2 regions of the Paenibacillus sp. V4I9 genome follow, and region 2 is predicted to be linked to the other one. Evidence: predicted binding sites of a transcription regulator. Region 2 holds the regulator's gene; the other holds the start of a gene.
The links. Region 2 encodes CtsR, which represses protease genes until heat stress. Its sites were predicted from a motif close to ATGGTCAATAAAGGTCAAACA; they were not measured.

Region 1 (15,044 bases), 660 kb from region 2:
ATCGCAGCCAAAAACAAAGATAACGAAGAGCTTCGCTATGAAGCGAGTGATCTTATTTTTCACTTAATGGTCCTTTTACGTAATAATAAATTGCCTTTGGATGATATTATGAAAGAGCTGGCTAATCGGCACGTCAAAAAATAAATAAAAACGACCTGGAGTGAATTCACGATGTTGATTGATTATCATACACATCATGTACGCTGCGGTCACGCCTCTGGGGAACTGGAGGAATACGTCAAACGCGGCATCGAGATCGGGCTCACACAGTTGGGGCTTTCGGATCATATGCCGCTTTTGCATGTGGACCCTGCGACTTATTGGCCGGAAATGGCCATGCCGATGGAAGAACTGCCTCGCTACGTCGAGGAGTGTCTGCATCTTAAAGAGAAGTACAAAGATCAGATTGATATCCGTGTCGGGCTAGAGGGCGATTATATCGAGGGCTATGAGACGGAGATTGCCGCAATCATCAAAGCATACCCATGGGACTATGTTATCGGTTCTGTCCATTTCCTTGGCGAGTGGGATATTTCTGATTTTAGGCAGCTTGCGGGTTGGGATGGCAAGGATATTTATACTATTTATACGCAATACTACGAGGCAGTGAAGAAAGCAGTCCGAACCGGACTGTATGACTATATTGGTCATATAGATATGATTAAACGATTTGGTTACGTCCCGGATCGTGATCCGTGGGAGTTGGAGAAGGCGGCATTGGACACTGTGAAAGAATGTGGGCTTGCGATCGAGCTGAATGCTTCGGGCTTGCGCCATCCGTGTAAAGAGATGTTCCCGAGCCGCCGAATGCTGGAATATTGTCATAAGGTGGGAATTCCATTGACGATAGGTTCGGATGCGCACCAGCCGGATCGGTTGTCCCAATATTTGGACGAAGCTAGGGAACTCTTGAAATCCGTTGGATTTAACGAAATAGCCACATTTTCTGCCCGAAAACGACATCTTGTGACTTTTTAATTTCGACATGTTTCATGTATAATGAGTAGGAACTGTATAATCTATTTAATGAACCTTCGGAGGTAACCATTAACCATGCATAGCGACAATGTTAAAATCTTTTCCGGATCTTCGAATCCGAAGCTTGCGGAACGTATTTGTAAAGAGCTCGGCCAGCCGCTTGGACAAATTAAGCTTTCCCGTTTTAAAAGCGGAGAAATTTACTGTCTTTACGAAGAAACGATTCGTAACTGTGACGTATTCCTGGTACAAACTTTTTCCCATCCGATTAATGAGCACATGATGGAACTTCTGGTCATGATGGATGCGGCGAAAAGAGCTTCTGCAAGAACGATCAACCTTGTCATCCCTTACTATGGTTACTCTCGTCAAGAACGTAAAGCTGCTCCGCGTGAGCCGATTTCTGCTAAATTAGTAGCTGACTTATTCAGTGCAGCAGGTGCAACTCGTGTTGTAACGATTGACCTTCATGCACCTGCGATTCAAGGCTTCTTCAATATTCCGGTGGATCATCTGACAGCCCTTGATCTTATCAGTGATTGCATCAAGAAAAAGAATTTACCTAACCCTATCATCGTATCTCCGGATGCGGGACGTGCGACAACTGCTGAAAAAATGGCAAACATTCTCGATGCGCCATTCGCGATGATGATTAAGAAGCGCCCAGAACACAATGAGTCGGTGATTACCCACGTCATTGGTGATGTTGTAGGACGTACTCCGATCATTATCGAGGATCTTATCGATACCGGTACGACGATTGTCAACGTTGTTGAGAGTCTGAAGGAAAGAGGAGCACATGACGTATATATTTGTGCGACACATCCTGTGTTCTCCGGACCTGCCCTGCAGCGTTTAGATCACCCTAGCATTAAGGAAGTCATCATCACGGACTCCATTGCGATTCCAGAAGGACATTCCGATAAATTCAATGTGCTTTCAGTAGCTCCGCTGTTGTCTGATGCGATTCGCATTATTAATGAAGGTGGATCCCTATCCTCCCTATTCAAATACGGCGGCGTATAAGGAAGCTTTAAAAGGCGACTTTGAAAACGAGGATTAAGCAGGGAAGTGGATTCGGCGTCGAATCTTGAACGAAATCCGGGAACTGCGGTACTCACGTAGGCTCACCTACGCTCCGTTCCTCGTTCCTCGGATTTCGTCCAGCCTTCTCGGTTTTGAAAGCCGACTTTTAAAGCCACTATTGCACAAGGGGCAAGAGCAAGTTCAAAGAGCAAAGTTCAAGAGCAAAATCAAGACCAGATCTTACCTTCGGATTATGTTTTTGGCTTCCAAGCGATCTATGGTATAATTTGAGTGTAATCAAATTGCCGGAGGTGTCTTGCTATGGAAAAGATTAAGCGTGTGTCCGAAGCGCCAAAGCCTAAAGTTATCTCAATTAACATGGATGCCGCATTCTTTTTCGAGAGAGCGGTTCAATCTTTGGATCGGTTTCATTATGATAAGGCATTGAAATATTTCCGGCGAGCTGCAGAATATGAGCAGGATAACCCTGTGAATCACTGCAATCTCGCAGGAGTTCTCTCCGAAATGGGCAATTATGACGAGTCGAACCAAATTCTGCAGCATGTCCTTGATATGATCGATCCCGAGATGACGGAATGTCACTTTTATATGGCAAACAACTATGCCAACATGGAAAATTTCGAGCAGGCTGAACAAGCGTTGGTTCGATACTTGGAGACGGACCCAACAGGTCAATTCATGGATGAATCCGAAGAAATGATGGAAATGCTAAGCTACGAGCTTGAACGTCCCGCCCCTCTCACTAGCATTAAGAGTCGAGAAGGGCTCTTCGAGCATGATAAAGCCCGTGCGCTTCTCGAAGAGGGTAAGTTCGCTGAAGCTGTGAGGCAGTTAGAGAAATTGGTGAAGAATCAACCTGATTTCACAGCTGCCCGCAACAATCTGGCCCTTGCTTATTACTATATGGGTCAGTTTGAGAAGGCAATGGAAACGATTCGTGCGGTGCTCGACATCGATGCCGGAAATCTGCATGCGCTATGTAATATGGCCATTTTCCATCAGCATTTCGGTAACAAGGAGGAGTTAGCAGAGCTAACATCTCTATTGTGCAAGACGTTTCCTTTTCAGCAGGATCATGTTTTCAAGCTTGCTACAACGATGGGCATCCTTTCTGAGCATGAGAAGGCATACCACTTGTTTAAGCGCCTGCTTAAAGCAGGAGACGGTACAGCAGACCCTTGCCTCTATCATTATGCAGCGGTAGCAGCCAGCCATATCGGTCGATTCGGCGAGGCTTACCGATATTGGAAGCAAGCCGAGAAGCTTGATCCCGGCGCCGAAATTTCCAAGTTTTACTTGGAGCAGCTGCGCTCACGCGAGAAGGTCGAAGGGCCGCTAACGTGGAGCTATCACTACCATCTGCCTTTCGAAGAGCAGTTTAGGGTGTTGGAGAAATCCACGCAAGGAATCCCAGACCAATTGAAGAAAGATCCGCTAGTGCGTTCTTCCTTCTTCTGGGCTTTGCGCCATGGTGATATCGAGACGAAGCTGCAGGTGATCCAAGCGTTCGGCTTAATTGCTGATAATGAAGTGAGAGATGCTTTGCAGGATTTCATCCTAGATCGTCAAGAGGATGACTATTTGAAACGAGTCGCCATTTTCGTGCTTCGCAGTATGGGGATCCGAGAGTCACTTCCCGCCTATCTTGAGAACCAAGAGATTACGGTAGAGGCCTCTCCTTACTCGCCGCATTTGCCTATTTGGGATGCCAAATGGCAGAGTGTGATGGAAACGGCGCTTTCCCATATGCACAAGCGCTATGATATGGTTCAACAGTATGATTTGGAAATCTTATGGGTTGAATTTCTGACGAAGATCTACCCGGGCGTGCCTAAGATTCATAAATCCGAGGGCTGGGCGGCAGCGTTAGAATATTTGATCGCTAAGATGCATCGCCGAGCTATTTCCTACCAGGAAGTATCTACACGCTATGGCGTTACAGTCTCAACAGTAAGCCGCAATGTAAAGTTGATTGATGACACGTGCGGTTTACGTGAGAAGATGGAAGCTATTTTTAACAAATTCACGAGTATTTGATAGCCAGTCTTTTGTCTTGTCGAAAGACTTGGCTTTCATACATAAATAAAGAGGCGGTTTCGACTGCTCGCATGGAAGCACAATAAAGCGGAGCATACGAAGGCTGTCTTGCTGAAGCAAAACGCAGGCGATGCTTACGTAGATAGCTTTCCTAAGGAAAGCACCTAGGAGGGAAACCATATGTACAAATCAGTCGTTGTAGGAACAGGACCATCCGGTCTAACAGCAGCCATTTATTTAGCGCGTGCCAACCTTAGCCCGCTCGTTATTGAGGGGCCAGAGCCAGGGGGACAGCTAACCACTACTACCGAAGTAGAGAACTTCCCCGGCTTCCCTGAAGGGATTATGGGTCCTGAATTAATGGAGAATATGCGTAAGCAAGCAGAACGTTTCGGCGCCGAATTCAAAACCGGTTGGGTGAACTCTGTTGAGCTGACGAATCGTCCGTTTAAACTGCAAGTTGAAGGTCTTGGCGAGATCGAGACAGAAACACTGATTATCTCCACGGGTGCTTCTGCCAGATTGCTGGGAATTACCAATGAGAGAGAAAACATCGGACGCGGCGTAAGTACTTGCGCAACGTGTGACGGATTCTTCTTCCGCGGCAAAAAGATTGTTGTCGTTGGTGGTGGTGACTCAGCCATGGAAGAGGCGAATTTCCTTACTCGCTTTGCTTCGGAAGTTCGCTTAGTCCACCGTCGCGATGAACTTCGCGCTTCGAAGATTATGCAGGACCGTGCTCGCGGCAACGAAAAAGTAAAATGGGCACTGAATAATACGCCGCTTGAAGTTGTAGCTGGTGAAAAAGGTGTAACAGGCCTGAGGGTCAAAAATAACGAAACCGGTGAAGATGAAATCATCGAAACGGACGGTATCTTTGTAGCTATCGGCCATACACCGAATACGAAGTTCTTAGGTGGACAAATTGATACGGATGAGCACGGCTATATTATTGTGAAGCCGGGCACGACGGAAACGAATATCCCTGGTGTATTTGCTTGTGGTGACGTGCAAGACACGAAGTATCGCCAAGCGATTACAGCGGCAGGAAGTGGATGTGCAGCTGCCCTGGAAGCTGAAAAGTTCCTAGAAGGAAGCATCGTACACGATTGGAGCCAGTCGCTGTAAGTGGTCTGGAGTCTTTACAGCAAACGTGGAGGGCTAATCTCTCCACGTTTTCTCATTTCTTTGGGAGCTGTTGAATCTTGACCAGTTTCCAGGCTTGACTTATAGTTGGAACAGGAGCATAAGTAAACCCCACAAAGTGACGCATAGCCTTCGAAGCATATTCCGATTACTTTGCGGGGACCCCGGAAAATATCCGAAAATTATATGAATATTCATGAGGTGACCTTGCAATGTCAGATCAGATTTATATCGGTGTAGATTTAGGCGGTACGAATATCAAAGTGGGTATCTGCGATGAGCAGGGGAAACTGCTGCATACGTTTGAAGGCCCTACAGGTGCGGAAAATGGTTCTGATTTTGTAATTGAGCGAATTGCGCAGTATGTACGCCAAATTGTCGAAGAGTCTCCGTTTGAATGGGAGCAAGTGGCTGGTATTGGCGCAGGTTTAGCCGGATTCATGGATATTCCGGAAGGCTTTGTCAAATTCTCTCCCAATTTGCAATGGCATAATGTCCCTGCGAAGAAAATGCTGGAAGAATTTCTTGGTAAAACAGTTAAGATTGACAACGATGCTAATGTAGCTGCTTTAGGCGAAGCTTGGGCAGGCAGCGGAGCAGGAATTCCAAATATAGTTTGCTATACGCTCGGAACAGGTGTTGGCGGCGGGATTATTATTAATGGGAAAATTTATCAAGGTTCTACGGGTATGGCTGGAGAGCTTGGTCATATGTCCGTTGTGCCCGACATTGAAGCGATTCAGTGTGGATGTGGACAAATGGGTTGTCTAGAAACAGTTTCGTCGGCGACAGGCATCGTTCGTATGGCCAATGAAGCGGTTGAACGCGGCGAGAAAACGTCATTAGCTCTTCATGAGAAGATTGAAGCGAAGCATGTCTTCGATGCAGCCAAGAGCGGAGATGAAGTATCCCTGCGCATCGTGAACCGTGCTGCATATTATATTGGACGTTCGATGGCTGCGTTGGCTGTTATTATTAACCCGAAACGATTCATTATCGGTGGTGGTGTTTCTAAAGCAGGAGAAATTTTATTCCAACCGATTCGTGAAACCTTTAAGAAATACACGCCAGAGACAGCCTCAGAAGGTGTTGAGATCGTTGCTGCAACACTCGGTAACGATGCAGGCATCGTGGGCGCTGCTGGTTTGAATTTAAGATAGTCGTAAAACGTACTGTTCGTATGGTTAGCGGATCTGAGTTGGCCTGCGAGAAGCACTCCAAAGGAAGGTGTCATTCATGGAAGAAAACCACCCTTTAGCGAAACTGGTCATAATTACAGGAATGTCAGGTGCAGGTAAGACGATTGCTGTACAGAGTCTAGAGGATTTAGGATTCTTCTGCGTAGATAATTTGCCTCCTGTGCTGATTCCTAAATTTGCTGAGTTGATCGAGCAGTCGATGGGGAAAATCGGCAAAGTGGCACTGGTGATTGATTTGCGAGGGCGTGAATTTTTCACTGCACTTCAGGAGTCGCTTCGTTATATTCAAGAGAATTACACGCTTAGTTATGAAATTCTATTCCTAGATGCTACCGATGCGACGCTAGTACAGCGTTATAAGGAAAGCCGCCGCCGTCACCCGCTAGCTCCCGATGGAGCGCCGCTTGAAGGTATTGGTCTTGAGCGTAAACTGCTTGAAGAGCTGAAAGGCTTAGCCACACAGGTTATTGACACAAGCACGCTTAAGCCGGTGCAGCTCAAAGAAAGAATTATTTCCCGGTTTACCAATTTGGAAACAAACCGCATATCTATAAATGTAATCTCCTTCGGATTTAAGTATGGTGTCCCTATTGATGCTGATTTAATCTTCGATGTTCGCTTCTTACCGAATCCACACTATGTCGAACAGCTTCGTCCACAGACGGGTCAAGATCCCGATGTGTATGATTACGTGATGAAGTGGAGCGAAACGCAAGAGTTCCTGAATAAGCTGCTCGATATGCTGCATTTCTTAATGCCTCAATATAAGAAAGAAGGCAAGAGCCAGGTTGTTGTAGGAATAGGCTGCACTGGAGGTAAACACCGATCCGTCGCCATCACGGAATATCTCGGCAAAGTGATGGGGAATAGCGAAACCGAAACCGTGCGTTTGAGTCATCGAGACGCCGAGCGGGACCGTGTATAAGCAGTCCTACGATTAAGAGGGTGAAAGAAGTATGGAACATGTTGAATTACAACGCAAGCCCAGAATAGTCGTTATTGGCGGTGGAACAGGTCTTTCGGTTATGCTTAGAGGATTGAAGGAGAAACCGGTTGATATTACAGCCATTGTGACGGTAGCGGATGATGGAGGAAGCTCTGGCATTCTCCGGAATGAATTGCAGATGCCTCCTCCAGGTGACATTCGCAGTGTACTAACGGCCCTTGCTGATGTCGAGCCCTTGTTATCGCTTATTTTGCAATATAGATTTCAAGTGGGTACAGGTTTAGCTGGACACAGTCTGGGAAATCTAATACTAGCAGCTCTTACGGATATTACAGGTGACTTTGTCACTGCGGTTCAAGAGATGAATCGGGTATTTGCTGTCCGAGGCCGGGTGCTCCCCGCATCGAATCAAGCTATCGTGTTGAAAGCGATCATGGAAGATGGTACCTTAGTCGTAGGCGAGTCCAAGATTCCAAAAGCAGATGGACGCATCAAACGTGTATTCATCGAGCCGACTAACGTGACACCGCTAGCTGAAGCCGTTCAAGCTATACGCGAAGCGGATGCCATATTATGCGGCCCTGGTAGTTTATATACCAGCTTACTGCCGAATCTACTTGTCCCTGGGATCGCGGAAGAAATTATGAAATCGAATGCTGTAAAGTTGTTCATCTGCAATGTGATGACACAGCCAGGCGAAACCGACGACTACTCGGTCAGCGATCATCTGGATGCCATTTATGATCACCTGGGCCAACATTTGTTTGACTATGTGATTGTGAACAATGGGGAAATCCCTCCGCAAGTTCAGGCGAAATATGCGGAAAAGGGTTCGAAAGCGGTTCATTTGGACCTAGAAGAAGTCACGAAGAGAGGGTATCGGATTATTGCTGATCGACTCGTGCTATTTCGTACCTACCTTCGTCATGATGCAGAGAAATTGAGTGACCATATTTATCAGCTCGTCGAAAGCTGGATGTTAAGGAAGAAGTGAGTCCCTTGTCCTTTGCGGCAACAACCAAAAAAGAATTGACGTTAATTACAGATGCGGAAGCATGTTGTGAAAAAGCGGAGCTGTCAGCTTTGATTCGAATGAATGGATCTGTGCAGCTAACCAGCCAACGCGTCGTACTTGATATTTCCACCGAGAATGCAGCTATTGCTAGGCGGATATACACGCTCATCAAAAAGACGTACAAATTGCACACTGAGCTGCTCGTGCGTAAAAAAATGCGTTTGAAGAAGAATAACGTGTATATTGTTAGAGTACCCGGTCAGGTCCAGGAGCTGCTCAGTGATCTAAAAATTGTTTCCGAAGGGTTCATCTTCACTACGGGAATTAATAAAGAGATCATTCGAGGCAATTGCTGCAAACGTGCCTATCTTCGTGGGGCATTCATGGCTGGAGGCTCGGTGAATAATCCCGAGGGTTCTTCTTATCACCTCGAGATTGCCTCGATTTACGAGGAGCATTGCAAGGCGTTGTCACAGCTTGCGAACAAATTCGATTTGAATGCCCGCTGCATCGAGCGCAAAAAAGGGTTCGTCTTGTATATCAAGGAAGGCGAGAAGATTATTGAGTTTCTAAGTATCATTGGGGCACATCAAGCGCTGCTGCGCTTTGAGGATGTCCGGATCATGAAGGATATGCGTAACTCGGTAAATCGTATTGTCAATTGTGAAACAGCGAACCTCAATAAGACGATTGGTGCAGCCGTTAGACAGATCGAAAATATCCGTCTCCTGCAAAGGGAGGTCGGACTGGATAGCTTGCCTGAGAAGCTAAGAGAGGTTGCCGAGATTAGACTTCAGCATCCCGATCTGAATCTCAAGGAGGTTGGCGACATGCTTAAGGGCAGTGTAAGCAAATCTGGCGTCAATCATCGTCTACGAAAAATCGACGAATTGGCTGAAAAACAGCGGAATTCGTAGATAAGATGGCCCTGTACAGCGCATCTATAAGTTTTTCTCATTTTTTCTAGTGTACTTCAGGGAAAAATGCTATAATGTTAAAACATAGGGTATAGCACTGTTATCAATAGTAATTCATATAAGCTCCATATTAGGGGGAATTAGTTCCATGTCCAGACGTCCAGTCGTTGTGAAGTTGAGAACAGGACTTCATGCCAGACCTGCGGCATTGTTTGTTCAAGAGGCGAATAAATTTTCATCTGAGATCTTTGTTGAGAAAGATGAAAAGAAAGTGAATGCGAAAAGCATCATGGGAATTATGAGTCTTGCGATCAGTACAGGGACCGAAGTCTTCATAAGTGCAGAAGGTTCGGACGCCGAGCAGGCTGTAAACGCTTTAGTCACATTAGTTAGCAAGGAAGAATTGGAAAACCAATAATCCTTCAAAAGCTTCCTTTCGAGGAGGCTTTTTTGCGAGTGAAGTGGCCGTACAGTACAGCGAAGTTTAATAAGTGTCAAATTTGTTAACAATTAGGGAAATTAGCAACCTTTTTCTCTTGTCGACGTCTAATGAACGTGGCCAACGAAGGAAAGGGCTATTTGCCATTTCTGCCGGCTGCATTCAAATGTTAAAGGAGCCAGAGAAGAGAATGAAATTGAATTCGCTAAAAAAAGAGGTTACCCTCCTGCTTGCGTTGATCGTGTTTCTTGCTAGTACGATCGTATCACCGGCAGCTCACGCGGTATCGACAAGCTCGTCCTTCATTTTACTTTATATCGATAAGTCAGAAGCGTTCGTAAATGAGGAGCAAATCCATTTGGAGTCTCCGTCCACGATTATCAATGGCAGTACATTCGTCCCTGCTAAGTTCCTTGGGGATACGATGGGTTTCAAGGTGGAGTGGAATGATGCTTCACGGACTATTCAGATGACCCCTCCGGGTTACGACATCGTTCTCGATGCGGATCATAAGACCGTGACCACCAATGGGGTAGATACACCATTCAACACGGTTGCTGCGATCGTAAATGGGAAGCTTCTAGTGAAGCTAACTTGGTTAGCAGACTATATGGGCGCGAAGTATAAATATAATAATGAACTCCGTCGAGTGGAAATCGTACACTTTAAGACGCCTGAGGGCATCTATATTGACCAGGATAGCAACTCCAGACCTGTAGCTAAGTTCGCAACAGCAAAGCCTACATACCGTCTTGGAGAGCCTGTGAAGTATCTCGATCTTAGCTATGATCCCGATGCGGAAGGTATTGCGTCCTATGATTGGGCAGGCAATCAAGAAGCCTTTTTCAAACCAGGTAAATATCCGGTTACTTTGACGGTGAAAGATGGTCACGGACATGTAAGTAAATTGTTCAAAAGCTTTGTAACGGTGGTTAATGAACCTTATTTGACTGAAGTGGAATACCCGATTTATATGAAGCCGGTTGGTGGTTTCATCAAGTCGGACTGGGGCACGATTTGGGCTCATTTCAATGAGATGGCTCCTTTGCCTAAGAAAGTAACCGAAGTTCCAGGGCGTACGCTGCTAGTGAGCGACAGTCCGGAAGAATTTACAGAGAGTGGTATTCTGTACCGTGATAACATCAATGGTAAGGCGCGACTGTATGCCGATCATATCAACGGTACGAAGCAGAAAATGACCATGGCGATATTCGCAACGAATAACTCGGATAAGCCGGTTAAGATCAAGACAACAAATAAAGGGGAGGTGTATCCTTCCGTTTATGCGAATTTGATCGGTAGCGAAGCATCCGTAGACTTCCTTCTAGGCAATGTGTACACGGACGAACTGACGGTGCCTCCTCATGAGACTTACGTATATGCGAAGCTTCCGGACTTCTATCCGGGGCAGGGTGTGAACTTATTTTACGATGTGGAAACAGATGGTGAACTGCAAATCTCGTTCGGTGTGACGGATCGCATGCTGACGCCAACGATAGCACAAGAGCTTCCGTTATTAGGCTTCACTGGCCACGTACGCGGGACGTTCCCGATATCAGAGATTAAATGGGATGTAGACGCCACAAGCTTCACGAAAACGTCGGTACTAACGATTGGGGATAACAAGACGGATCCGTTCGTTAAAGGGTATGACGTGATGCGTAAGCAGAATGTGGAAAACGGTGGTAATTATGGCGTAGTCTATAAAATCCATGCGGATAAGCCGCGCAAGATGGCTGTTATGATCATGGCCAAAGGCGGTGTGTTCAAAGGACCGTTCAAAATAAACGGTGAAATCATTCCAGTTCCATATTCCGGTGTCATTACGGCATTTGACGGAATGGAAGTACTGGCTCGTACAACGGGTACGGAAGACGCGCTGGACATCGAGTTCACGCCTCCGGCTGGATCGGCATTCCCGATTGACCTGATTTTCTATCCATTGGATGAGAAGAAGTAAGGTAAGTTTGAATAGATAAGAGCCTTTGGAGACCCTAGTGTTGCTTAACAGCATAACACTGGGGTCTCTGGAGGCTTTTATTTTGTTTGCAAGCTTGAATCAGCGGTGAGGAGATGGGTAATAAGCTCGGAAACCTAGCCTACAGTAAGCTCAACCCAAGATGAGGCTGGGTTGTGAGGGCTGAGAAGTCGGTTTCCAAGCTTACGGCGGCGGAGAGAAGTAGAATGTGAGGAGATCCAATAAAAAAACCAGCCGCACGGCCGCTCGTTCGAGCAGTCACTGCAGGCTGGTTTTTTATTTTACAAATTAGACGCGCTCGATGACTTTATCGATGAGTCCGTATTCGGCCGCTTCCGCAGCGCTCATGAAGTTGTCGCGGTCTGTATCCTTTTCGATGCGCTCAAAAGTTTGGCCCGTGCGCTCTGCTAGGATTTTGTTCAGGTTGTCTCTCATTTTCAAAATACGCTTAGCGCGGATTTCGATGTCTGAGGCTTGACCTTCAGCACCACCTAGTGGTTGGTGAATCATGACTTCACTGTTAGGCAAAGCGTAACGTTTGCCTTTGGCACCTGCTGTGAGGAGGAATGCTCCCATAGAAGCAGCCATACCAACACAGATCGTAGATACGTCTGGCTTAATGAACTGCATCGTGTCAAAGATAGCCATACCGGCTGTAATGGAACCGCCAGGGCTGTTGATGTAAAGCGAGATATCTTTATCAGGATCTTGTGCGGCCAAGAAAAGTAGCTGAGCAATGATGGAATTAGCCACAACATCGTTGACACCCGTGCCTAAGAAAATAATGCGGTCCTTCAGCAAGCGAGAGTAGATGTCATACCCTCTTTCACCGCGCGCGTCCTGTTCGACGACCATAGGGATAAAACTCATGAGAATGACCTCCTTGGGGTGGGTAGATGGTTTAAAAGTTTGATGCGTGGAATCAATGTCATCATTGAATTATGAAATTGATCTCCCGTGTACATACTGTTTACAGTATCTACAAGTATGATAACGAAAAAACCTCTGAAGGTCAAGAAAGGTCAAACTAACAACAAAAAAAATCAGCAGGGAAGCTGATTTTGGCCATTCTGATGCTGATTCTACTGCAATTCTTATGAACGCGCCCGAAAGGAATCGAACCTTTATCTCAGGCTTCGGAGGCCTACGTCATATCCATTGGACCACGGGCGCATAAAAAGTTAAAAAGTGAAGCAAGGGTTATTATATGTCAGCCAACCAGAAAAAGCAAGACAGTAAGCCCTTTCAGCCCATATTGGTGAAAAAAGTTTGAACAAATGTTGAATCTGGAAAGATTATTGGTTATAATGAGAAAGTAAGCTATCAGAAAGCATTCACGCTGAACAATTTTCAGTGATTTCATCTTTCTGATGTAAGATTTGTGCAAGAAACTTTTTTTTTCGCCCGGGTGGGACACAAAATGTATACCCGGGACATAAAACGTCCAGTAGACGGATCAGGAGCGTTATAAGTCGTCATATGAGAGAAATTCTTGACATTCAGAAACAGCTCTTGCCGGATCTCATGGACATCATGAAGAAGCGGTACTCGATTCTACATCATATCTTAGTCTCTGGTGTTGTCGGACGCAGAACGTTAGCTTCTTCGCTCGATATGACTGAACGCGTGCTGCGCGGGGAAGTTGATTTCCTTAAGGAGCTCGGACTTCTCGAATCGGATGCCACAGGGATGAAGATTAGTGAGTCCGGCCGTCAATTGCTTGAAGACATGCAGCCCATCATTAAGATGGCTTTTGGATTGACGGACTTAGAGGAAAGCATTGCTAAGTCGTATAGCATCTCGCAAGTGATTGTTGTCCCAGGAGACTCCGACACTTCGGTATTTACGAAGAAGGAGCTAGGACGTGCAGGTGCAGCAGCGCTCCGCAAGTACGTGTCCAAAGATGATATCATCGCAGTAACCGGCGGATCTACGATGGCGCAGATTGCCAATAACCTGGCGATATCCTCATCGATGAAAGGCAGTTGGTTTGTACCTGCTCGAGGTGGACTTGGTGAAAGTGTGGATATGCAGGCGAACACCATTGCTTCTATTATGGCCAAGAAAACTGGCGGTAAATACCGATTGCTGCATGTACCGGATCATCTCGGGGAAGAAGCGTACCAATCGCTCATCCAAGATCCACAAATTCAAGAAGTTGTTAACGCTGTTCGCAGTTGTCGCATTGTTGTACACGGTATCGGGGATGCTATGGTTATGGCACGAAGACGTAAGGTCGACGCCGAGACGACACGCAGTCTGGAAGCCGAGGGTGCTCTCGCAGAGGCGTTAGGGTACTATTTTGACCGCCAAGGAAATGTGGTTCACAAGATGCCAACCTTAGGACTTCGTCTGGAGGATCTTCAGCGCATTGAAGTCGTCATTGGTGTAGCCGGCGGGAAGAGTAAAGGGGAAGCGATCGCTTCCGTGCTTCGTCATGGACAGGAAGATGTTCTTGTAACCGATGAGGCAGCAGCTTTAGAAATTATGAAGCATGTTTAAAGAAGACGAAAGACATCATAACGTATGCCTTCATCAGCTGCGTTTTGAAATATAATTATTTATTTAATCTTAGGAGGAATCAGCTATGACAACAAAAGTAGGTATTAACGGTTTCGGACGTATTGGTCGTAACGTATTTCGTGCAGCTTTGAACAACTCAGAAGTACAGATCGTTGCAGTAAACGATTTGACTGACGTTAAAACATTGGCTCATTTGCTCAAATATGACACAACTCACGGTAAACTAGACGCAACAGTTGAAGCTGGTGAAGGCGAATTGATCGTTAACGGTCGTTCCATCAAAGTTTTTGCTGAGCGTGACCCTGGGAACCTGCCTTGGGCATCTGTAGGCGCAGAAATCGTAATCGAATCTACTGGTATTTTCACAGCTAAAGAAAAAGCATCCCTTCACTTGAAAGGCGGAGCTAAGAAAGTTATCATTTCCGCTCCAGCTTCCGACGAAGATATCACAATCGTACTTGGTGTTAACGAAGATAAATATGATCCAGCAGCTCACACAATTATCTCCAACGCTTCTTGTACAACAAACTGTCTGGCTCCTTTCGCGAAAGTTATCAACGATAGCTTCGGTATCGTAAAAGGTATGATGACAACTGTTCACTCTTACACAAATGACCAATCCGTGCTTGACGTTCCTCATAAAGATCTTCGTCGTGCTCGCGCAGCAGCTGAGAACATCATTCCTTCCAGCACTGGTGCAGCAAAAGCAATCGGTCTTGTTCTTCCAGAACTTAAAGGCAAATTGAACGGTATGGCTATGCGTGTTCCTACACCTAACGTTTCCGTTACTGACTTGGTAGTTGAATTGAAAGTTAACGT
Region 2 (15,044 bases):
CCTCCAAAATTAGTATATCTATGGAAATCCTAAAGGATGAATCTTATCTTTCTTAAACCCTACCAAATCTTTCGCGAATCAACTCAGCCCTGCGTATATCTCGCTCTTCGGCACTTAATTTCTCACCGGCATATTGCTGAAGAAAACCGGGCTGCGTCATCACCAACAGCTCATTCAGAACATTGGATGAAACGTTGTTGATAATTCCAAGGTCAATGCCAAGTCTCACATCTGATAAACGCTGCGCGGCTTCTTTCGAATCCATGATTCCCGCATAAGACAGAATACCTAATGAACGGTTCACACGATCTATTATCCGCATTCGGGACTCTTGAATCAGCTTATGTCTCGCAGCACGTTCATGCTCTATAATTTGCCTTGCTACACTGTGTAAATTATCAATAATCTCGTCTTCGGATTGGCCAAGCGTAATTTGATTCGATATTTGAAACAGGTTTCCCAAAGCTTCGCTGCCTTCCCCATATAATCCTCTAACTGTCAACCCAACTTGCGTAACAGCAGATAAAATCCGATTAATTTGTTGGCTTAGCACTAGCGCCGGTAAATGCATCATCACCGAAGCACGGATTCCGGTACCGACATTCGTAGGGCAGCTTGTTAAGTAGCCCCTCTTTTCGTCATATCCGTAATCCAGCTGTGTTTCAAAGATATCATCGATTTGGTTCGCCAAATCCCATACTTCTTTAATCTGAAAACCGGGACATAAACATTGTATGCGAAGATGATCCTCTTCGTTGATCATAATACTAATGGATTCATTTTCGCTTAAAATAACGGCGCCATTCCTGGACTCGTTAGCTAAATTAGGACTAATTAAATGCTTTTCTACCAAAACCATTCGCTCAAGCTCATTCAGATCCGATAGCGGAATAAGCGAAAAATTGCTTATCGTCTCTAACTCATCATTTTCAAGCACACCGGACAATTGATCCAGTACTTCTTGTGATTGTTGATTCGTCGCTAGCATTGGATAAGGGTAGTCCCTAAGGTTGCGAGCAATGCGGATCCGACTACTGATGACGATATCCGATTCAGGCCCTTCGCCTTTCATCCATTCACTTAATGCATCTGCTGTAAACCGCTGTGATGTCACTGGATTCACACCTCCTTACAAACTCACATACCCGCAATTTTCTTCTCAATTTCACGAATTTGATCACGAATCTTTGCAGCCTGTTCGAACTCTTCTTGTTCGATACAGGTCATCATATCCTTCTTGAGCGTATCAATTTCCCGCTTACATTGGATGATGCCACCACTTCGCTTGGGCACTTTCCCAACATGAACGATATTTCCATGCACTCTTTTAAAGAGAGGATCTAACTTTTCTGAAAAGCTTTGATAGCATGATCCGCAACCAAAACGTCCTAATTTACTAAACTGAGAATACGTAAGTCCACAGCTCTCACAACGGATTGCCTGAGACTTTGCAGCGGATAGAGATGACGGTTCGAAATCAAGTAATCCTGATAACAGATTGTGAATCGAAAATCCGTTGGATGTTCCGGGAATCATTTCACCCTTCTCACGAGCGCAATTCTCACAAATGTGGAACTCGTTCTTGTCTCCATTCACAATCTTTGTAAAATGAAGAGTCGCCGGTCGTTTCCCGCATTCCTGACAAATCATTTCATATGCCTCCTCATCTGCTAAGCAAGGATATCAGCATTGCTTTAAGAATCTTGGCCCGAATTTCATCGCGCAGCGGGAGCTTGAAGGTCAACACATCTCTCGAAATTGCGGCCCGAATCAGGTTAGCTTCTCGTGTTGAAATATAGTGGCCTTCCTGCAGTTGGTATACGAGTCCTTCTGAAGTAACTTGATCAATGTGTGTATGAATCGTGCGAAAAATGTGGTCTAAAATGGACCCGTGACTCTTGAGCTCGATTTTTTGGATACGAATGTATCCACCACCGCCGCGCTTGCTTTCCACAATGTACCCTTTTTCCAAGGTAAACCTTGTACTTATCACGTAATTGATTTGGGAAGGCACACATTGGAACTGATCAGCCAGATCATTGCGTTGAATCTCGATGGCTCCTTCGGAACTTTGCTGCAGAACATGTTTTAAATACTGTTCAATAATCTCTGATACGTTGCGCATCAATTCGTCCTCCCAGATTGCCAGAAGTAAATTGACTTTGACTTTCTTTGACCTTAACTAGATTATAATCATTTCCTTTCTTTTTGACAAGTACTGCTCTTAAAATGCAATCCTTAATGATCCGATATCCAAAAGTGAACCTTACTATTGTTGACCTTACCTACAGTTTTATTCGAAATAAAAACAAAAAAGCCTTCTTGAGATTTCTCTCAAAAAGGCTTTAGCTTGTGCTTGGCAACGTTCTACTCTCCCAGAACCCTGCGGTTCAAGTACCATCGACGCTGGAGGGCTTAACGGTCGTGTTCGAGATGGGAACGCGTGGGTCCCCTCCGCCATCATCACCAAACAGTCAAAGCGTGGTTTGCGCCTTGAAAACTAGATACGAAACTTGCGTAAAGGTAGAGCTCTTAGGTTTTCTGGACCCCGAGAAAGTAGTGGGAATCAGCTACAAAGCTTATCTTCACTTTCTTGGGTACATTTTGGTTAAGCCCTCGACCGATTAGTATTCGTCAGCTGCATACATTGCTGCACTTCCACCTCGAACCTATCAACCTCGTCGTCTACAAGGGGTCTTACATACTGGGAAATCTCATCTTGAGGGGGGCTTCGCGCTTAGATGCTTTCAGCGCTTATCCCCTCCGTACATAGCTACCCAGCGATGCCTCTGGCGAGACAACTGGTACACCAGCGGTACGTCCATCCCGGTCCTCTCGTACTAAGGACAGCTCCTCTCAAATTTCCTACGCCCGCGACAGATAGGGACCGAACTGTCTCACGACGTTCTGAACCCAGCTCGCGTACCGCTTTAATGGGCGAACAGCCCAACCCTTGGGACCTACTTCAGCCCCAGGATGCGATGAGCCGACATCGAGGTGCCAAACCTCCCCGTCGATGTGGACTCTTGGGGGAGATAAGCCTGTTATCCCCAGGGTAGCTTTTATCCGTTGAGCGATGGCCCTTCCATTCGGTACCACCGGATCACTAAGTCCGACTTTCGTCCCTGCTCGACTTGTAGGTCTCGCAGTCAAGCTCCCTTATGCCTTTGCACTCTGCGAATGATTTCCAACCATTCTGAGGGAACCTTTAAACGCCTCCGTTACATTTTAGGAGGCGACCGCCCCAGTCAAACTGCCCACCTGACACTGTCCCCATACCGGATCACGGTACCAGGTTAGAACTCCGATACGATCAGGGTGGTATCCCAACGATGCCTCCACCCAAGCTGGCGCTCAGGCTTCAAAGGCTCCCACCTATCCTGTACAGATCGTACCAAAGTCCAATATCAAGCTGCAGTAAAGCTCCATGGGGTCTTTCCGTCTTGTCGCGGGTAACCTGCATCTTCACAGGTATTAAAATTTCACCGGATCTCTCGTTGAGACAGCGCCCAAGTCGTTACGCCATTCGTGCGGGTCAGAATTTACCTGACAAGGAATTTCGCTACCTTAGGACCGTTATAGTTACGGCCGCCGTTTACTGGGGCTTCAATTCATAGCTTCGGGTTGCCCCTAACCACTCCTCTTAACCTTCCAGCACCGGGCAGGCGTCAGCCCGTATACTTCGCCTTGCGGCTTCGCACAGACCTGTGTTTTTGCTAAACAGTCGCTTGGGCCTTTTCACTGCGGCCCCCTCGGGCTATTCACCCTACCGAGGCACCCCTTCTCCCGAAGTTACGGGGTCATTTTGCCGAGTTCCTTAACGAGAGTTCTTCCGCGCGCCTTAGAATTCTCTTCTCACCCACCTGTGTCGGTTTGCGGTACGGGCACCTTCGCCTGGCTAGAAGCTTTTCTTGGCAGTGTGAACTCATGACCTTCGGTACTTAAAGTTTCCCTCCCCATCACAGCCCAGCCTTAACGATGTGCGGATTTGCCTACACATCAGCCTCACTGCTTGGACGAGCATCCATCAGCTCGCGTCACTATCCTTCTGCGTCACTCCATTGCTCATAACGGCTACGGTGGTACAGGAATTTCCACCTGTTGTCCATCGACTACGCCTTTCGGCCTCGCCTTAGGTCCCGACTTACCCTGAGCGGACGAGCCTTCCTCAGGAACCCTTAGGTTTTCGGCGGATCAGATTCTCACTGATCTTTTCGTTACTTATACCGGCATTCTCACTTGTATGCGCTCCACCTGTCCTTACGGTCAGAATTCTACGTACATACAACGCTCCCCTACCCATGCACATACGTGCAAGCCATAGCTTCGGTGGCGTGTTTAGCCCCGTTACATTTTCGGCGCAGAGTCACTCGACCAGTGAGCTATTACGCACTCTTTCAATGGTGGCTGCTTCTAAGCCAACATCCTGGTTGTCTGTGCAACTCCACATCCTTTCCCACTTAACACACACTTGGGGACCTTAGCTGATGGTCTGGGCTGTTTCCCTTTTGACAATGGATCTTAGCACTCACTGTCTGACTCCCGGATTTAAGTTTGTGGCATTCAGAGTTTGACTGGACTTGGTAACCCTTGGCGGGCCCCGCACCCAATCAGTGCTTTACCTCCACAACTCAACATCCGAGGCTAGCCCTAAAGCTATTTCGGGGAGAACCAGCTATCTCCGAGTTCGATTGGAATTTCTCCGCTACCCCCACCTCATCCCCGCATTTTTCAACATGCGTGGGTTCGGGCCTCCAGTGAGTGTTACCTCACCTTCACCCTGGACAGGGGTAGATCACACGGTTTCGGGTCTACGTCCACGTACTAAAGCGCCCTATTCAGACTCGCTTTCGCTGCGGCTCCGCCTTTTCAGCTTAACCTCGCACGGGAACGTAACTCGCCGGTTCATTCTACAAAAGGCACGCCATCACCCATATAGAGGGCTCTGACTTTTTGTAAGCACACGGTTTCAGGTTCTTTTTCACTCCGCTTCCGCGGTGCTTTTCACCTTTCCCTCACGGTACTGCTTCACTATCGGTCACTAGGGAGTATTTAGCCTTGGCAGATGGTCCTGCCGGATTCCGACGGGGTTTCACGTGACCCGCCGTACTCAGGATACCTCTAGGGGTTTCGTTCGATTTTGGCTACAGGGCTTTTACCTTCTATGCCGGACCTTTCCAGATCGCTTCGCCTACCGAACTAACCCCACAACGAGGTCCTACAACCCCAAGGAGCAAGCTCCTTGGTTTGGGCTATTCCGCTTTCGCTCGCCGCTACTGACGGAATCACTTTTGTTTTCTTTTCCTCCAGGTACTTAGATGTTTCAGTTCCCTGGGTATGCCTCTACTATTGCTATGTATTCACAATAGAGTAACTGCGCATTACCACAGCTGGGTTCCCCCATTCGGACATCCCCGGATCAAAGCCTGCTTACGGCTCCCCGAGGCATTTCGTCGTTCGCCACGTCCTTCTTCGGCTCCTAGTGCCTAGGCATCCTCCGTGTGCTCTTTCTAGCTTAACCTAGAAAAAACTTTAAAGATTTTTGCATGATCCAAAAGAATCACACAACCTAAGTTCTTACTTTACGTTTTGTTGACAATTGACCTAAGCTTCGCAAAGGTAAATTGCAACTGTTTCGTTATCTAGTTTTCAAGGAACAACTTATATCTCTGTGATTCGCTTTTCTTTGCCCTATTTCAGCGGCGAAAGTTATCTTATCACATCTTATTACTTCATTTCAAGTCGAAATTTCTTGGAAATTTCTGTCTTAAAATGTGGTATTGGTGGAGCCAAGCGGGATCGAACCGCTGACCTCCTGCTTGCAAGGCAGGCGCTCTCCCAGCTGAGCTATGGCCCCATAATGGGATAAACTTATATGGTGGGCCCTAGTGGACTCGAACCACCGACCTCACCCTTATCAGGGGTGCGCTCTAACCAGCTGAGCTAAGGGCCCATAAATGATACATTTTCGGGAAACTTTCCAAAATAAAAACCCACCTACGAGCTTTCGAAGAAAGCTTTCTTCGAAAGCTTGACGTGGGCTCGCTTGGCAACGTTCTACTCTCCCAGAACCCTGCGGTTCAAGTACCATCGACGCTGGAGGGCTTAACGGTCGTGTTCGAGATGGGAACGCGTGGGTCCCCTCCGCCATCATCACCAAACGAGTGCAACATGGTGTTAACCATCCTGCAGAAAGAGGCTTGCTCTTTCAAAACTGAACACGAGTGAGTAAGCGATTTGTGTACTTACGTACACTTGACTGGTCTTATCAAGACCGAGTCTCCATAGAAAGGAGGTGATCCAGCCGCACCTTCCGATACGGCTACCTTGTTACGACTTCACCCCAATCATCTACCCCACCTTCGGCGGCTGGCTCCCTTGCGGGTTACCCCACCGACTTCGGGTGTTGTAAACTCTCGTGGTGTGACGGGCGGTGTGTACAAGACCCGGGAACGTATTCACCGCGGCATGCTGATCCGCGATTACTAGCAATTCCGACTTCATGCAGGCGAGTTGCAGCCTGCAATCCGAACTGAGATCGGCTTATAAGGATTGGCTCCACCTCGCGGCTTCGCTTCCCGTTGTACCGACCATTGTAGTACGTGTGTAGCCCAGGTCATAAGGGGCATGATGATTTGACGTCATCCCCACCTTCCTCCGGTTTGTCACCGGCAGTCATCTTAGAGTGCCCACCCGAAGTGCTGGCAACTAAGATCAAGGGTTGCGCTCGTTGCGGGACTTAACCCAACATCTCACGACACGAGCTGACGACAACCATGCACCACCTGTCTCCTCTGTCCCGAAGGCCTACGATATCTCTACCGTATTCAGAGGGATGTCAAGACCTGGTAAGGTTCTTCGCGTTGCTTCGAATTAAACCACATACTCCACTGCTTGTGCGGGTCCCCGTCAATTCCTTTGAGTTTCACTCTTGCGAGCGTACTCCCCAGGCGGCATACTTACTGTGTTAACTTCGGCACCGAGGAATCGAATCCCCGACACCTAGTATGCATCGTTTACGGCGTGGACTACCAGGGTATCTAATCCTGTTTGCTCCCCACGCTTTCGCGCCTCAGCGTCAGTTATAGGCCAGAAAGTCGCCTTCGCCACTGGTGTTCCTCCACATCTCTACGCATTTCACCGCTACACGTGGAATTCCACTTTCCTCTCCTACACTCAAGTCAACCAGTTTTGGATGCGAACCGGGGTTGAGCCCCGGGCTTAAACACCCAACTTCATTGACCGCCTGCGCGCGCTTTACGCCCAATAATTCCGGACAACGCTTGCCCCCTACGTATTACCGCGGCTGCTGGCACGTAGTTAGCCGGGGCTTTCTTCTCCTATACCGTCACACAAAGAGCAGTTACTCTCCTTGCTGTTCGTCTAGGGCAACAGAGCTTTACGATCCGAAAACCTTCATCACTCACGCGGCGTTGCTCCGTCAGACTTGCGTCCATTGCGGAAGATTCCCTACTGCTGCCTCCCGTAGGAGTCTGGGCCGTGTCTCAGTCCCAGTGTGGCCGTTCACCCTCTCAGGTCGGCTACGCATCGTCGCCTTGGTAGGCCGTTACCCTACCAACTAGCTAATGCGCCGCAGGCCCATCTATAAGCCACAGATTGCTCCGTGTTTCATAATTCTCTCATGCGAGAAAACCAGTTATCCGGTCTTAGCTATCGTTTCCGATAGTTATCCCAGTCTTATAGGCAGGTTACCTACGTGTTACTCACCCGTCCGCCGCTAACTTATCCCGAAGGATAAATCCGCTCGACTTGCATGTATTAGGCACGCCGCCAGCGTTCGTCCTGAGCCAGGATCAAACTCTCCATAATAGTAAAACTATTTGAAAGCTTAATTGCTCATTTGCGTTGCTAGCGAGATTTTGCAATCTCTTTTTTGAACGATTTCTCATTCGTGCTTACTCACTCGTTGTTCAGTTTTCAAAGATCAATTGTATAGTTCGTCCTACTTTCTTTCGAAAGCCGGAAGACCAATATAACACACTAACATTTCTTTTGCAACTTGTTTTTCTCAAGTTACTTCTTTATCCCCGCATGTCTCAGCGGCAACTTTTATAAGATACCACAGATGCTGCAGCCGAGTCAACACCTGATTTACTTGAATGATCTTCCATCTAGAGCAAAGTCAGTTTTAAACCTACAAGAAGTAAGACCCCAGGAATCCCTAGAACAGTAACCGTCCCCAGAGTGACTGTATTTATAGGGAGTTCAAATTGAGTATAAGTACTCAATAAGTTCAATGTATATAAGAGAAATGCTGCAACAACAACATTCAACCCCAGTGCAGATAATACCCTTCCTCCGCCGCGACTACGAAATATCAGGAATACTAGCATGAGAGATGAGAATATGAGTACCCCCCATATGACATATTTAAGATCCACTTACTTCACCTCCATTAACCGGTCACTGTCAATTAGACTTACACCTAGCTTTTTGGCTTGTTTGATGAGCATCTCAAATCTTTTTTCTGCGGCTTCCATCGCATAGATGGCATAATCAATCTGATCCTTGTCCAAAGCAAACTCAAAGTGTGCTTGAGCTGCCACCCAAGTCTCATGAGCCGTACGGATCTCTTGGATCAGCATCTGCTTGTCCTTTTTCAGTTCTTCTTGAACGTTTTTCGTCTTTGGGTTCTTCATCCCGTACTTTCCTAATAAAGCTGGTCTCACAAGCAAACCTCCATTCCTCATATAACCGGATTGATTTATCCATATGGGAGAAAAGGAGATTTTAGAACATCAAGAATTTTTTGGGCAGCAAAAAAGAGAGCTTTGCAGCTCTCTGATTATGATGCAGCTTATTTATAATTCCCTGCGTCCTTCCATGGCTTTGGTCAAAGTCACTTCGTCCGCATATTCCAAATCTCCGCCTACTGGCAGCCCATGCGCGATACGCGTAACCCGTAGACCGAAAGGTTTAATTAACCTGGACAAGTACATGGCAGTAGCTTCTCCCTCGATATTGGGATTGGTGGCCAGAATCAATTCCTGCACCGTCTCATCACCCAAACGTTTGAGTAATTCAGCGATATGAATTTGATCCGGTCCAATTCCCTCCATCGGGGAAATCGCACCATGCAGCACGTGATAATACCCTTCGAATTCTTTGGTGCGTTCCAAAGCGACCAAATCCTTAGGCTCTTGTACGACACAAATGATGGAACTGTCCCTACTCTTATCTTGACAAATGCGGCAGGGATCAACGTCAGTAATGTTACAACAAACAGAGCAATAGTGAAGGTTCCGTTTCACATTGACGAGCGCCTTCGCGAAGTCAATCACTTCTTCTTCTTTCATGCGTAGGACGTGAAAAGCCAGGCGGCCTGCCGTTTTGGGACCTACCCCAGGCAGACGGGAGAAAGCATCGATTAACTTGGCTATCGGTTCGGGGTAATACAAAGGAGGACTCCTTCATCATTCAGAATCGTTACACTCGGTTATCTTAGAACAATCCAGGGATATTCATACCACCTGTGAATTTGCCCATATCTTTGTTAGCAATTTCTTCTGCTTTGGACATTGCATCATTTACTGCCGTAAGTACGAGATCCTGCAGCATTTCAACATCATCCGGATCAACAGCTTCAGGCTTAATTGTGATGCTTTGAACTTTTTTGTGTCCGTTAATAATAACGGTAACAACACCGCCGCCTGCTGTACCTTCGATCATTTTCGTACCTAGTTCTTCTTGGGCTTTCATCATTTGCTCTTGCATTTTCTTCACTTGTTTCATCATTTGGTTCATGTTATTCATGGTAGGTAGCTCCTTCATATTTAGTCTTCTTTAATTGTCACTAGCTCTTCGCCAAATAATTGGATCGCTTCCGAAATCCATTCTTCTTTGACAGCAGTTCCGTTACCTTCGCCATCAGCGACTAGCTCCATTACTTCTGGAGCGCTGCTAGCCGCATCATTCTTAGCGTCGTCCCATTCTTTACGCATAATCGTAAGTAAACGAATAGGCTTGCCAAGCACCGAAGTAAGCACTTGCTCGATAATGACCTTGTTTTCTGGCTTTTCCGTTGTATTGCGATGCATCTCATTCTTGAAAGCCACGAGTACGACATCATCAAGCATAGACACCAGATCACCATTAACGAACCAAGCATGTACGGTAATCTTCTTTTCTTTAACATCACCTAACACTTGACTCCACTTCATGAGAGCAGCTTTGGTTTCTGGACCCTCCGCGGCTTTCAAGTAACCATCCAGCTTAATGCCTGACTTCTTCGAAGGGGCTGAGGCCACCGGCACTTTGGCAGAGGCTGCTTGCCTCGCATTGGAATCGGCCGCTGCACCCGTTACTCCCGATTTTACCAGTGAAGCTATCTGTTCTTCAAGTTGTTGAAGCTTCTGGGTCATTTGGGCAAAAAGATCACCTTGAGGCAAACGCCCTCCGTCTTCCGCCGCGATACTGACAGTCGAACTGCTATCTGCTCCTCTGTGACCACCGCTAATTTTCATAATCGATATTTCTAGCAGGGTCTGAGGCTGTACAGAGTATTTCATTTCGCTTTGGTAATGATTCAACGTCTCAATCATAGCCATCATTTCACTCGGTGAGAAGTGATTCGCTACTTCCCGTAGGTCACCCATATCAAAAACACGTTCAGTAATCACAGGTGAATTCGGCACCATGCGAACCATGAGTAAATCACGGAAGTAATTAATCAAATTTTCAATACATTTATCAGCGCTCTTGCCTTCCTGCATGAAAGTATCGACGAGCTCAAGCGCAGCTCCAAGATTCTTCTCTTTGATGTAAAGAACGAGCTTCTTGAATTGATCGGAAGCGACACCACCGGTAATGGACAAAATGTCTGATAGTTGAACTTCACCCGTCGCAAAGGACGCTGCCTGATCCAGCAGGCTGAGTGCATCCCGCATCCCGCCATCCGATAGTCTCGCTATATAATGGAGAGCTTCTTCGCTAACCGAGATCTGCTCCTGATCACAAATATATTGCAGCCGCTGAACCTGATCTTCCATCGAAACTCTCCGAAAGTCAAAGCGTTGACAGCGGGAAATAATCGTTGCAGGTATCTTATGCGGTTCCGTTGTTGCCAAAATAAACATGACATGCGACGGAGGCTCCTCAAGCGTCTTCAAAAGGGCATTAAAAGCTTCGGTCGTGAGCATGTGCACTTCATCGATGATGTAAACCTTCTGCCTTACTTCTGTAGGGGCATACTTCACTTTATCACGAATATCCCGAATTTCTTCTACACCGCGATTGGAGGCAGCATCGATTTCGACAACGTCCATGACAGCACCTTCAGTGATTCGTTCACATGCTGAACAAGCGTTGCATGGCTCTTCCGCCGGACCATTTAAGCAGTTGATTGCCTTAGCTAATATTTTGGCCGTACTGGTCTTACCTGTTCCTCGAGGTCCGTTGAACAAATAAGCATGAGTAAGGCGATTTTCTCGCAAAGAATTCTGCAGCGTCTGCGTGATATGTTTCTGACCGACAACTTCACGAAACGTCTGAGACCTCCACGTTCGGTACAGAGCAATATGTGCCATAGTGTTCCTCTCCAATAATCCCTGCATGGAATAACTGAATCCATTATACTATAACGCACCTAGGGATGAAATAGAGGATCAAGTATAAGGAATCGATATCGTAAACGTCGTACCAAAACCCTTTGATGCTACACGTATCGTCCCTCCCATATCATGAATGATTCGTTGGCACACCGAAAGACCTAATCCGGTCCCCGTATCCTTGGTTGTGAAGAATGGATCAAAAATTTTGTCAATCACGAACATCGGTATGCCAGAACCTGTGTCATGAATGTCAATGCAGACATTTCGTTCTACCGTGTCCACTTTCTCTGAAATCGTTAAAACTCCTCCATCCGACATAGCCTCGATGCCATTTTTACAAACATTTAAGAATACCTGCTTGAGCAGCTCTTTATCAGCAATTACTTCAGGTAAATGGTACGAGGCCTCATATTGAAGATTCACATCGTACAAGATAGCTTCATTATTGATAATAGGCAAAATCCCTCGCAGCACTTCAGTCACATCGATCCTCTCATAAGAAACATGCTTTGGCTTACTAAGCAGCAGAAATTCGTTCACTAACTCGTTGATCCGATTGATTTCCTCCAGCATGACTACCGTGAAACTCTGCTCTCGATCCATCCCTTTCACTTCAAAAGTGCGCCGAAGCACCTGAAGAAATCCTTTGATTGAAGTTAGCGGATTCCGAATTTCATGAGCTGTGCCAGCAGCAATTTGCCCGATCATAGCAAGCCTGTCACTTCTTTGAACCATTTCTTCCAGCGAGCGCATATTCGTGACATCCTTGAAGATGACATAAGCTCCTACGATATTACCTTGATTATCTTTAAGCACATTTGAATCCAACAGCAGCTCAAACCGTTCTTGATTATTCATCCATGAAACCGCATGATTGCGGACTACAGCACCATTCAAAATCGTTCGTTGGACAAGCTTATGCTGACTCGGAATCGTAGCAAAGATCTCATCTAATGACTTATTAAGAATATGCTCCCGATCCATTCCTAGAATCTGACATGCTCGATCACTGACGTCTACAAGCGTAAAATTCACACTAATCAATAAAACACCTAGATTAATATCTTTCAAAAAAGCGTCCGAGAACCGCTGCAGTAAGCTTAATTGCGAGCTATCCTGATGCTTCATGGTCAAGAGATACATGAACTTATCACCGCGCATAAGCTTCAACATCGAGAATTGATAAAACATCGTTTCACCATTCTTGCCTACTAGGAATCCATGGGGCCATTCCCCCGGACTGGAATCGTTCTTAAAGTAAAATTCATACAGCTCACGCAAAGATGCCCTCACTTTAAAAAGCTGAGGGAACGAGATATGCGTAATTTCCTCGGCTGAATAGCCCGAGTTTTTCAATACTTGATCTGTTGCTAAAATGATCTTACCATCCTCATCCACAACGAGCATACCCGTTTGTATGCTATGGTTGAATAGCTTCCGCATTTCATCGATGGATACCATGTAATCTTGAGGGTCATGAATGGACATTTCAGCAACACCTTCACTTTCTCTCTATTCAATCGCAAAATGCGCAAACGTTTACATGAATCTACATATTATAACCATTCTCTCTAGAGCAAGAATTTTCCTTCCCTTGAAAAAAAGAAAAAACGCCCAAGATACTGGCGTTTTGTTAGGTGTCATTATAAATTCACATATAATCATTAAAACCGTGCACCTGTTATTGATAAAGTGATACAAGCGAACTCTTACCGTTGGCTCAAATCAGGCAACCCCTCGGCACATGAAACATCTCACTTACGGCTGCTTCCTTCCAGACCTGACCGGGTTCATGAGCATTCATTGCGAAGGACCCGACTCTCAACACCACGTGTAAAAGCCAGACCTCACATCACAGTACCGCTAACAGGAATTCAACCTCGCTACAGCGGATTGCGAGTTACAGGGCACCGCTACCTCCCCATCTAGCACGGTAAAAATAGTATAGCTGATTCAATTACAAATAGCAACCGAGGGTAAAATCTACCTGTTAGGGAACCATTTTTACGATGACATTGTAGCGCGGCATGTTGGTGTTCAGCGCCATTTGAGCTTGTGAGCGAAGCTCCTCCACTTGCGCAGCCGTCAAAGATGGTCTTGGTTTTATTTTCACCTTAGCAGTTGGTCCGTTAATGGAGATATTGGTTTTCTCAATACCTTGCAGCTGTGAGAGCACTGCCTTCATTAAGTTCGAATCATCCTCGTAGTGATGATACGTAGGGTTAAGCGGGTCATTCGGATTCACACTGGTAAGCCCCATGTACCCGTCTTGCTTGTAATGTTGTGCTTTATAATTCGGATCCTCGGACAGTGGGTTCTTGTTACCTGAATTAATTCCACAGCCAACTAAGCTTGAGATGAGCAGAATGGCAACCGTAAACCTAAGCAGACCCCTAAACATAAAAACACCTCCCATTGGACTCTAAGCCTAAGCTTAGGATGACCAAGGGAGGTTGTCTTATGCTGATTGGCAGCAAAGTAATTGATGCCAATTAGATTCCGTATTTCTTTTTGAACTTGTCGACACGGCCGCCTACATCGATAAACTTTTGTTTACCTGTGTAGAAAGGATGGCAATTAGAGCAAATCTCAACACGAAGATTTTGCTTAATAGAACCCGTTTCGAACACGTTACCACAAGCGCAAGTCACTGTGGTTGCATGATAAGTAGGATGAATACCTGCTTTCATGATGGTTCACCTCTTTCCGCCCTGAATCATTTGCTGAAACAGAGTTAATGGACGTACTTATGCATTGTATCATATTCAGAAGTCTTGATGCAATGGAAAAAGACCGTGGATGGCCTCCTTTTAGAGCACCGTAGTGACAGTTCTGTCACTTGTATAGAACTTCGGTGTATGCGAATAGGAACCCAACACAACATCAGGAATTTCTTGCTCGAAAATCTCAATCATTTGCTTCATCCCAAGCAGTTCACCCCTTGCTTTGGGGATAATGCCCAGGTAACTTTCGGGATCAATATTCAGGTTGCGCAATTGAATCAATTTCAATCCGGTTCTTCGCACGAATTCAATCATCGCTTCGATCTCTTCTTCTCGATCGGTTACACCTGGAAATACAAGATAGTTAATCGAAGTTATAACTCCTTTATCCGTAGCGTAGCGGAGAGACTTCTCTACATTTTTGAGCGTATAAGCTCTTGGCTTATAGTAGGCATTGTAGTGATCATCCAGCGCGCTAATCGTACTAACCCGCATGAGATCTAGCCCAGCATCAACAATGCCGCGGATATGATCCGTGAGACCTGCATTGGTGTTGATGTTAATATAGCCCATCTTCGTTTGCTCACGCACTTGCTTGATGGCATCGATAATAATCACAGCCTGCGTGCTAGGTTCCCCTTCACAGCCCTGTCCGAAGGAGATAATACTCTCAGGCGTCTGCAGATGCTCGAGCATGATCTGAGTGATCTCTTCGACCTTAGGCTTGAAGTTCATCCGAGTCTGAGGCGCT

Region 1: the regulator CtsR is predicted to act here: its motif matches at 12,711-12,731, upstream of clpP (ATP-dependent Clp endopeptidase proteolytic subunit ClpP).

The regions. Positions count from the first base shown of each region.
Region 1 is NZ_JAUSZE010000001.1:7,706,433-7,721,476, forward strand. It holds gene hisIE (bifunctional phosphoribosyl-AMP cyclohydrolase/phosphoribosyl-ATP diphosphatase HisIE) at 1-144, shown strand, start outside; gene hisJ (histidinol-phosphatase HisJ) at 172-978, shown strand; gene QFZ81_RS35535 (ribose-phosphate diphosphokinase) at 1,054-2,004, shown strand; gene QFZ81_RS35540 (tetratricopeptide repeat protein) at 2,326-4,062, shown strand; gene trxB (thioredoxin-disulfide reductase) at 4,243-5,190, shown strand; gene QFZ81_RS35550 (ROK family glucokinase) at 5,421-6,368, shown strand; gene rapZ (RNase adapter RapZ) at 6,445-7,332, shown strand; gene QFZ81_RS35560 (gluconeogenesis factor YvcK family protein) at 7,364-8,347, shown strand; gene whiA (DNA-binding protein WhiA) at 8,353-9,285, shown strand; gene QFZ81_RS35570 (HPr family phosphocarrier protein) at 9,434-9,703, shown strand; gene QFZ81_RS35575 (stalk domain-containing protein) at 9,915-11,684, shown strand; gene clpP (ATP-dependent Clp endopeptidase proteolytic subunit ClpP) at 11,991-12,572, opposite strand; tRNA gene QFZ81_RS35585 (tRNA-Arg) at 12,804-12,875, opposite strand; gene QFZ81_RS35590 (sugar-binding transcriptional regulator) at 13,182-14,204, shown strand; gene gap (type I glyceraldehyde-3-phosphate dehydrogenase) at 14,290-15,044, shown strand, end outside.
Region 2 is NZ_JAUSZE010000001.1:7,049,398-7,064,441, forward strand. It holds gene mcsB (protein-arginine kinase McsB) at 53-1,072, opposite strand; gene mcsA (protein-arginine kinase activator protein McsA) at 1,138-1,650, opposite strand; gene QFZ81_RS32500 (CtsR family transcriptional regulator) at 1,664-2,125, opposite strand; rRNA gene rrf (5S ribosomal RNA) at 2,355-2,471, opposite strand; rRNA gene QFZ81_RS32510 (23S ribosomal RNA) at 2,605-5,521, opposite strand; tRNA gene QFZ81_RS32515 (tRNA-Ala) at 5,782-5,857, opposite strand; tRNA gene QFZ81_RS32520 (tRNA-Ile) at 5,877-5,953, opposite strand; rRNA gene rrf (5S ribosomal RNA) at 6,045-6,161, opposite strand; rRNA gene QFZ81_RS32530 (16S ribosomal RNA) at 6,289-7,830, opposite strand; gene QFZ81_RS32535 (pro-sigmaK processing inhibitor BofA family protein) at 8,133-8,354, opposite strand; gene QFZ81_RS32540 (DUF2508 family protein) at 8,403-8,690, opposite strand; gene recR (recombination mediator RecR) at 8,823-9,419, opposite strand; gene QFZ81_RS32550 (YbaB/EbfC family nucleoid-associated protein) at 9,463-9,774, opposite strand; gene dnaX (DNA polymerase III subunit gamma/tau) at 9,795-11,546, opposite strand; gene QFZ81_RS32560 (ATP-binding protein) at 11,625-13,058, opposite strand; RNA gene ffs (signal recognition particle sRNA large type) at 13,241-13,504, opposite strand; gene QFZ81_RS32570 (hypothetical protein) at 13,561-13,971, opposite strand; gene rpmE (50S ribosomal protein L31) at 14,063-14,260, opposite strand; gene QFZ81_RS32580 (radical SAM family protein) at 14,381-15,044, opposite strand, start outside.